DNA from 2 places in the Krasilnikovia sp. M28-CT-15 genome. Region 1 is predicted to be linked to the other one. Evidence: riboswitches for the same ligand, from Rfam matches in the RefSeq annotation. Region 1 holds a riboswitch; the other holds the start of a gene.
The links. Region 1 has a riboswitch for cyclic di-AMP ahead of ACMCNO_RS14375 (transglycosylase family protein). Riboswitches for the same ligand answer to the same signal wherever they lie in the genome.
Positions count from the first base shown of each region.

Region 2: linked by a shared signal. The riboswitch ahead of ACMCNO_RS04410 (coiled-coil domain-containing protein) and the one ahead of ACMCNO_RS14375 (transglycosylase family protein) in region 1 are both predicted to bind cyclic di-AMP.

Region 1 is NZ_BAAGAK010000001.1:3,079,584-3,084,032, forward strand. Features, by position in the region: gene ACMCNO_RS14365 (M48 family metallopeptidase) at 1-882, opposite strand, end outside; gene ACMCNO_RS14370 (hypothetical protein) at 959-1,528, opposite strand; cyclic di-AMP (ydaO/yuaA leader) riboswitch at 1,951-2,124, shown strand; gene ACMCNO_RS14375 (transglycosylase family protein) at 2,130-2,717, shown strand; gene ACMCNO_RS14380 (TetR/AcrR family transcriptional regulator) at 2,844-3,530, opposite strand; gene ACMCNO_RS14385 (methylmalonyl-CoA mutase) at 3,630-4,449, shown strand, end outside.
Region 2 is NZ_BAAGAK010000001.1:908,433-912,881, reverse strand. Features, by position in the region: gene ACMCNO_RS04420 (ABC transporter permease) at 1-394, shown strand, start outside; gene ACMCNO_RS04415 (ABC transporter ATP-binding protein) at 387-1,163, shown strand; gene ACMCNO_RS04410 (coiled-coil domain-containing protein) at 1,188-2,225, opposite strand; cyclic di-AMP (ydaO/yuaA leader) riboswitch at 2,229-2,365, opposite strand; cyclic di-AMP (ydaO/yuaA leader) riboswitch at 2,661-2,798, shown strand; gene ACMCNO_RS04405 (coiled-coil domain-containing protein) at 2,801-3,817, shown strand; gene ACMCNO_RS04400 (glycoside hydrolase family 65 protein) at 3,872-4,449, opposite strand, start outside.

The sequences.
Region 1 (4,449 bases):
GGCCCGGCCAGCGTGCGCCGAGGCGTCCACGTCCGGTCCGCCGAGCGCTGCGCGCAATGCGCCGGGATCGCCGAGGACCTCCCGCGCGTAGCGGTCCGCCGCGAACTCGCGTCGGCGCAGCAATGCCGCCCGCAGGCCGAGCACGATCACCGACAGCGCAACCGCCAGCATGAACGAGGGCAGGTATTCGACGAGCAGCCCGTCTCGCTGCCGGGGCCACCGCACCAGCGGGCTCAGCGCCGCCAGCAGTACCGGCACGCTCAGCCAGCCGGTCCACCACACCGCCGCGGCCCAGGACACGTCTCGGGACCGTACGTGGGCGAGCTCGTGCAGCACCAGGACGTCGAACCGGGCAGGCTCCAGATAGGCGTGGCCCAAAGGCAGCACGACTCTTGGTGCCGCGAAAGGCAAGCCGGTGGTGAACGCCTGCCGCCCGGACGCGTACGGTGCGAGGAGAACGAGCCGGGGCCGCCGCCGGCCGGTGAGACCGAGCAGGTCGCACCAGGACGCGAAGCGTTCCGCGGCCCACCCTGCCGCGGCGGTGCGCGCCGGGGGAACCGCACCGCGCGACAGCCGCCACCGCGCCAGCACCGCGCCGCCGATCATCAGCAGCATGGCGGCCACGGGCAGCAGGACGCCACCGGCCAGCATGAACAGGCTTTGATCGCGGGCGTTCGGCGCGATGCAGGTGCCTATCCGCTCTCGGATCTCCGGACTCCGCTGCCACGGCGAATCGAGTCGCTGCAGGGCCGTCCAATCGATCCCCTGCTCGCTCAGGCAGCGGACCGCGGCAGCCGGGTGCCGCGCGCTGTACGCGTCGCGCATCGCTGCCGCGGCGCCGCCACCCAGCAGCACCAGCGCGACCGCTACCAGTGCATACATCGATGCAAGGCGGCGTGGCGGTGCAACCGCCGGTGAACCGGTGACCGCGGACGACGGCCGCGGGCCTGCGGCCGTGCTACTCATCGACGTGGTTCGGCCCGGACGTTTGCGGCGCCTTCCCCGGTCCGGCATCCGCCAACGCTCGGCACAGGGCGCCGTGTACGGCGTCGGCCAGCATCGTCGCCTCAGCCTCGCTGAGCCCGAGCGTCGTGCCGTGCCGCACGCACGCCGACCGCAGGGCTTCCACCTGGTCCACATCGAACGCCACACGCGTGCGTGAGACAGCATCCGTGTTGCGTCGGCGCCGTGGCCACCACCCGCGCCGGAACCACTGGCGCCGGTAACGCCACGCGGTGACCGTCGCGGCGCCCAGCACCTCCGCCGAGGCGCCGAGCAGGATCGGGCCCACCACCTCGGCGAGCAACACCGGTTCGATCCCGGACCCGACCGATCCGCCGGTCCCGCCGGGCCACCGGCGCGCGGCCCCGGTCTCCCACTGCGCCGTGGCCGCCGTGAACAGGTCGATCTGGTCCGGCGCGGCGGTGGCCACCGCTGCGCGCGCCAGATCTCCCAACTCGACGGTCACCGCCGCGCCGGTGGTGGAACGCGAGCGACCATTCGACCCGTGCGCTGCGCGTTCAGTCACATGATCTCCTCGTGACGGACCGATGCCAGTGCGTACAGGATAGACGGACGCCTCCCGGCCGTTCGCCCCCTCGCGTGACGGATTGATGACGTTGCGTCGAGTTGTTCGCGGCGATCCGCCGGGGCTTTCCTGAAGGCCGGTCGGTCCCGGGTCTATGGCGATGACGCACCGAGTCAGGCGCGGACGTTGTCCTCGGCGTGGCCGAGGCGATGAACGTACTGGTCCGCGCAGGACTGGCGCGGACAATTGTGGCGCTCGTCCACTCGGTACTCGACGCCCGCCAAGGGGCCCGGTAGCCGATGCCGGATCCGGGTAACCGGAAGGCCGGGGAACAAGAGATCGATCTCACGATCGGGCCGGATTTCTTTGCGGCTCCGCGATTTCCGCGGTTACGTTCGCCGCGTCCGCCAATGCGGGCCCCGTGGGCGGTAACGCCGAATCCAAGCCGCCGCTCCTCGGGCATTCCTCAACCAGGCCTGGAGCGGGGGACCCACAAGTTCCTCGGCGCGCTACCGCGCGCCTCGGGGTGAAGCCGCACACGCGGCCGGGCGCCTCAGCCCGAACCCGACAGCTGACCTCGTAGGCGCGGAGGTTCTCTGTCATGGCACAGTTCCGAAAGCCCGCCCGCCTGGCGCTGGGCGTGATCGCTGCCGGTGTCACCGGCACCGTGGCCCTGCTCGGCCCGGCCGCCCCGGCGTCGGCGTCCAGCGTCAACTGGGACGCCATCGCGCAATGCGAGTCCGGTGGCAGGTGGCACATCAACACCGGCAACGGCTACTACGGCGGGCTGCAGTTCAGCCGCCGTACCTGGACCGGACACGGCGGTGCGAAGTACGCCCGGACGGCCGACAAGGCATCCCGGACGCAGCAGATCGCGGTCGCCGAGCGGGTGCTGCGCACCCAGGGCATCGGCGCGTGGCCGGTGTGCGGCGCCAAGGCCGGCTCGACGAAGCACCATCGGGCCGCCGCGCACAAGGCTCGCAAGACGCACCGCGCACACCACGCCCATCGGGCCCACAAGAGCCGGGCCGGCCAGCGGGTGCACATCGTCCGCGCCGGCGAGACGCTGGCGTCGATCGCCGAGCGGCACCACATCAAGGGCGGCTGGCGCACGCTGTTCCGGCTGAACCGGGGCGTTCTGGGCGGCAACCCGCACCTGATCCGGCCGGGCCAGCACCTGGCCCTGTGACCGTGGACGGCCGCCCCCCGGTGCATCCGGCTGGGGCGGCCGTCACGTCACGGTAGGGATCCCGTGACACGAGTCGTCGCCCGGGCTTCGACCTGGACGAGGTCGATGAGGAGGTGTCCGCCGGGTTCAGCGCGCGGACCCGTCCTCGAGGAGCCGCTTCAGCGACGGCAGCAAGGTATCGAGGTCGACGGAGGTCTTGAACGCCACGATGGTGGCGCCTCCGTCGGGACTGTCGTGCCGCTCGGCGGGGGCCGGGAAGAGCCGCAGGACCTCGCGCATCGCGTCGTCCACTTCGGTCACCGGATCCGCGGATTCGCCGCGCAGCCACCGGCGCAGGACGTGGTTGTGTGCCGCGGCGACGGAGGCCGCCATGAGTTCGGCCCGCAGTGACGCCGACTCGGTCGGGTCGCCCATCCAGTCCGCGATGAATTCGCGGAACAGGCGCTGGTAGCGGGCCACGCTGGCGATCTCCCGGTCGCGCAGGGCGGGCACCTTGCTGGTCAGGGCGTACCGCCGGCGCGCGATGTCGCCTTCGTCGATGTAGTGCAGCAGCACCAGCCGAACGGCGTCCGAGACGGCGATCAGGGCCGTGCTGTGGTTCGAGGTGGCCAGCCGGTCCCGGATCAGCGCGAGTAGCCGGTCGTGGTCCGGGAAGATGACCTCTTCCTTTGACCGGTAGTTCCGGAAAAACGTCGTACGTCCCACGCCGGCCCGTTCGGCGATGTCGTCGATGGTGGTCTGCTCGTATCCGCGTTCGTCGAACAGTGCGAAGGCGGCATCGCCGAGTCGGACGCGCGTGGATGGCTTGCTCATGAGCGCCCATTCTTCCTTGTTGTCGGCTCCGGGGGACCTCTTGTCCTGCGCGCCGGTACCCAGTACCGTCACCACGATACTGGGTACCGGGAGGTTGGTATGGAATCCACAGCGACGACCGAGTCCGGTCTGCCGATCTCGCCGGTCTGCGACAGCCGGGCGCTGGCGGGCTTCGACGCCGAAGCCAAGCTGGGCGCGCCGGGGCGCTTCCCGTTCACGCGGGGTGTCTATCCGTCGATGTACACCGGCCGGCCCTGGACGATGCGGCAGTACGCGGGGTTCGGCACCGCCAGTGAGTCCAACGAGCGTTACCACCAGCTGGTCGGTGCGGGAACGGGCGGCCTGAGCGTGGCGTTCGACCTGCCGACGCAGATGGGGTACGACTCCGACGACCCGATCGCCCGTGGCGAGGTCGGCAAGGTCGGCGTGGCGATCGACTCGATCGACGACATGCGCACGCTGTTCCGCGGCCTGCCCCTGGACAGGGTGTCGACCTCCATGACGATCAACGCCCCGGCCGCCCCGCTGCTGCTGCTGTACGAGCTCGTCGCGGCCGAGCAGGGCGTCCCGGGCACCAAGCTGACCGGCACGATCCAGAACGACGTCCTCAAGGAGTACATCGCGCGCGGGACCTACATCTTCCCGCCGACGGAATCGTTGCGGCTGATCAGCGACATCTTCGCCTACTGCCACCGGGAACTGCCGCGCTGGAACACCATCTCCATCTCCGGCTATCACATGGCCGAGGCGGGAGCCACGCCCGCGCAGGAGGTCGCGTTCACCCTCGCCAACGCCAAGGAGTACGTCCGGACCGCGATCGCCGCCGGGTTGGATGTCGACGACTTCGCGCCGCGGCTGTCCTTCTTCTTCGTCGCCCGCACCACCGTGCTGGAAGAGGTCGCCAAGTTCCGCGCCGCGC
Region 2 (4,449 bases), 2.2 Mb from region 1:
ACTCACGTTCGAATGGCTGCTGATCGTGCCCGTGCTGCTGCTACAGACGATCTTCAACATGGGTCTCGCCATGCTGACCGCCCGGCTCGGCTCCAAGATCACAGACGTCAAGCAGCTGGTCCCGTTCATCATGCGCATCTGGATGTACAGCTCCGCCGTCATCTACTCCGTGGAACAGTTCGAGAAGCACCTGCACGGCTGGCAGCTGCGCCTGGTCGAGGCGAATCCGATGCTGGTCTTCATCGAGCTGATGCGGCACGCGCTGATGGAGGACGTCCCGCTCGCCGACACGCCGACCCGGCTGTGGATCCAGTCGATCGCGTGGACGCTGATCGTCGGCGTCGGCGGGTTCGTCTACTTCTGGCGCGGAGAGAAGGGGTACGGCCGTGGCTGAGACAACCGGGCGGGTACCCACCGTCATCGCCGACGACGCCCACGTCGTCTACCGGGTGTACGGCTCCGCGGCGGCCGGTGCGAACAGCCCGGTGGCCAGCTTCAAACGGATCGTCACGGGTCAGAAGTCCGGCGCGGTCCGCGAGGTGCACGCGGTCAAGGGCGTGAGCTTCGTCGCGTACAAGGGCGAGGCGATCGGGCTCATCGGCAGCAACGGCTCCGGCAAGTCCACCCTGCTGCGGGCGATCGCCGGGCTGCTACCGGTGGACCGGGGCACGATCTACGCGGCCGGGCAGCCCTCGCTGCTGGGCGTGAACGCCGCGCTGATGAACGACCTGCCCGGCGAGCGCAACGTCCTGCTGGGCTGCCTCGCGATGGGCATGAGCCCGGCCGAGGTGAAAGAGAAGACCGCCGACATCATCGAGTTCTCCGGCATCAACGAGCGTGGCGACTTCAGCTCCCTGCCGATGAAGACGTACTCGTCCGGCATGTCGGCCCGGCTGCGCTTCGCCATCGCGGCGGCCAAGAAGCACGACGTGCTGCTCATCGACGAGGCGCTGGCCACCGGTGATGCCAAGTTCCGCCGCCGCAGCGAGCAGCGGGTCCGCGACCTGCGCGAGGAGGCCGGCACGGTGTTCCTGGTGAGCCACAGCGAGCAGTCGATCCGGGACACCTGTGAGCGCTCGATCTGGCTGGAGTCCGGCGTCATCCGCGCGGACGGCCCGACCGAGGACGTGATGAAGGAGTACGAGACCTACATGCGCCGGTAGGTCCCGCCTCCTCGCGTTCCGCGCTCAGCGCACCGACAGGTGCACGTGGTTGGTGTGGTCGCTGGACGGGTCACCGTTGCCCCGGGTGTACGCCTTCCAGCCGCTGCTGGGCAGCCAGATCCGGCGGAACCAGATGACATACAGCACGCCGATACGGTCGGCGTTGTCGATGAAGTAGTTCGCCAGCCGGTCGCCGTACGTGCGGCTGGCGCCGGAGGCCACTCCACCGAAGGTGCCCTTGTCGGCAGCGAAGTCACACGCCCGCCCCTTGGGATGCTCCCCGAAGCTCTGGTGCCGGAAGCACTTGACGAAGTGCGTGAATCCGGCACTCTTCGCCTGCCCCATGGCGAACTGCAGGCGGGGCGTGATGCAGCCGGTGGTCGTGGGGTCGTCCACGGTGCAGCCGGTGCCCAGGTTGCGGGGAGCCGTGGCGGACTTGGTGCTGCTGCCGCCGCCGCTCGGCCCCGCGACGTCCTGGCCTCCACCCGCGGCCTTCAGCGCCGCCTCGGCCTGCGCCTTGCGCCGGGCCATGACGTTGAGCTGCTTCTGCTGGTCGCGGATCGTGGCGTCGATCGCCAGCTTCGCCTTGGCCTGGCCGTCGCGGGTCTGCTTCAGGTCGCGCATCGCCGCGTCCTGACGCACCGCGACCGATTGCAGGGTGTCGGCCCGGTCCAGCAGGGTGCCGGAGTCCGACGCGGTCAGCAGGGCGGTCATCGGCCCGAGCCGCCCGGTCCGGTAGCTCTGCGCCACGATCTCGTCCAGCGCGGCCTGACGCGGGCCCAGTTCGGTGTCGAGCCGCTGCAGCGCGGCGGTCAGTTCGACCTGGCGCGACTTGGACCGCGCCAGGGCGTCCTTGGCGTCGGTGAATCCACGCGACGCCGACTCGAGCGCCTCGATGAGGGATTTACTGCCGCCCTCGCCGTCGTCACCGGTGTCACCCGGGGCGGCCAGCGGCCGGGGGGCTGCGGAGGCGGGAGCCGGACCGGCGACGGCCGGACCGGCGACGAGGACCATGAGGGCCAGGAGCGTCGCCCACAGCCGTCGGGCAGGGGTGTGCCGCACATGCCTTCCTTCCGTCGGCCGCCGACCGGGTTAGCTGACGGGTTCGGGACGGAAGTGGCCCCTACCGCGCGGGTGGCGCGGATTCACCCCACAAACGTGGTTCCCCGGCTCGCCCGTGGGCGATTAGGCGGTGGTTTCCGCCGACGCCTTTCCTGGCGTCGTTATGAAACGGAGACCGTGTCGAAGAATACCCAGCCTCGCCAGAATCGACAGGGGTCGTACTGTCGGTTACCGAGTGCTGACAATGAGTCGACGCGGCGAGAGAAACGCAACGATTCACATTGACCGGCGTTACGGCCACGGCACCAAGGATTTCCTCGCGCGAGTCACGGAAAGTTGTTGGCTGGTAACGCATTTGGCACCGGTCGGCCCCTTGATTCGTCAGGTAAGCTGGCCGCCGGTCACTGCCAGGAAGGCACCACCCCCAAGGGTGCCGGCAGGCCACCGCCTAATCGCCCTCGGGCGAGCCGGGGAACCACGTTTGTGGGGTGAATCCGCGCCACCCGCGCGGTAGGGATCGCTTCCGTCCCGAACCCGTCAGCTAACCCGGTCGGCGGTTACGTGGAAGGAAGAGAATGACGGCTAGACACCGCCGGTGGCTGACCGTGGCCCTGGCACCACTCGTCGCGTTGACGATGCTCGTGGCGCCGGCCGCGCCGGCCAGCGCCGCGCCCGGCAGCGGCACCGCCACGCCCGACGAGGGCAAGGCCACCCCGCTGCTCAGCGATGTGATGGAGTCCACCAACCGGCGCTTCGTCGCCGCCAAGGCCGCGGTCGCGAAGTCGACGAAGACCCAGCTGGCGCTCGCCATCGATGTGCGCAACGCGGAGGCCAAGCGCGACCTGCTGATCCCCGAGGTCGGCGCGGTGGCCGGACAGCAGTACCGCACCGGGAACCTGTCGGCCATGAGCTACCTGCTCAACGCGAACAGCTCGGACGCGTTCCTCAGGAAGGCCATCTCGCTCGAAGAGATCAACTCGATCAACGACGAGAAGCTGCACGAGCTGAACACCGCGATCGACCTGGTCACCACGACCAAGGCGCGGCTGGACGCTGAGATCAAGGCGCAACAGCAGAACCTCGCCGCGATGAAGAAGCAGAAGGAGAGCGCCGACAAGGCGCTCGCGCTGGTCGGCGGCGAAAGCCTCACCGGTGGGTTCGTGGTGGCCAAGTCGCCGGAGGCCGCACCGGCCCCGCGCAACTCCGACGGCGGCTTCTCCCCCGAATCGTGCACGGTCAACGACCCCACGACGGGCGGCTGCATCACACCGCGCACCTTCCACCTCTACAAAGAGGTGAAGAAGGCGGGATTCAATCGATTCGTCGGCTGTCACCGGGACGGCGGCCCGTTCGAGCACCCGAAGGGCCGCGCCTGCGACTGGTCGCTGCAGAAGAGCGGGTTCTCGGTCGCGCACAACACGGACATGAAGAACTACGGCAACAACCTCATGGCGTTCCTGGTCCGCAACGCGGACCGGCTCGGGATCTACTACGTCATCTGGTTCAAGCAGATCTGGTTCCCGGCCACGGGCTGGCACACCTACCACGGGCCGAGCGCGCACACCGACCACGTACACGTGTCGCTGCTCTGACGCACGCATAACGGCCCCCGTCCCGCGCGGACGGGGGCCGTCTGCGTGGTCGGCTCAGCCGCTGGCGCCGACCCGGCGCACCGGCGCGCGACCCGCGGGCTGCCGCGGGGCGGCGCCGATCGGCGGCGCCGACGGGATCGGTACGGTCACCGGCTTGACCTGGGTCACCTCGATCTCCTTGCCGTGGTGCACCAGCTCCAGCCGGGCCGCCCCGCCGCCGTTACGCAGCGAATACGTCACCTCGTCCGGCGTCACGTCGACCCGCAGCCGCTTGCCGTGCCAGAGCAGCGAGAAGTCCAGCCGGTTGATCCGGCTCGGCAGCCGGGGCGCGAACGACAGCTGACCGTTGAAGTCCCGCATCCCGCCCAGCCCGGCGACCAGCGCGACCCACGAACCCGCCAGGGACGCGACGTGCACCCCGTCGCGGGCGTTGCGGTGCAGGTCGTGCAGGTCCATCAGGGCGGCCTCGCCGAGGTAGTCGTGGGACAGCTCCAGATGCCCCACCTCGGCGGCCAGCACCGCCTGGACGCACGCCGACAGCGACGAGTCGCGGACGGTCCGGGCCTCGTAGTACGCGAAGTTGCGGGCCTTCTCCTCCGGGGTGAAGGCGTCGCCGCGCACGTACATCGCCA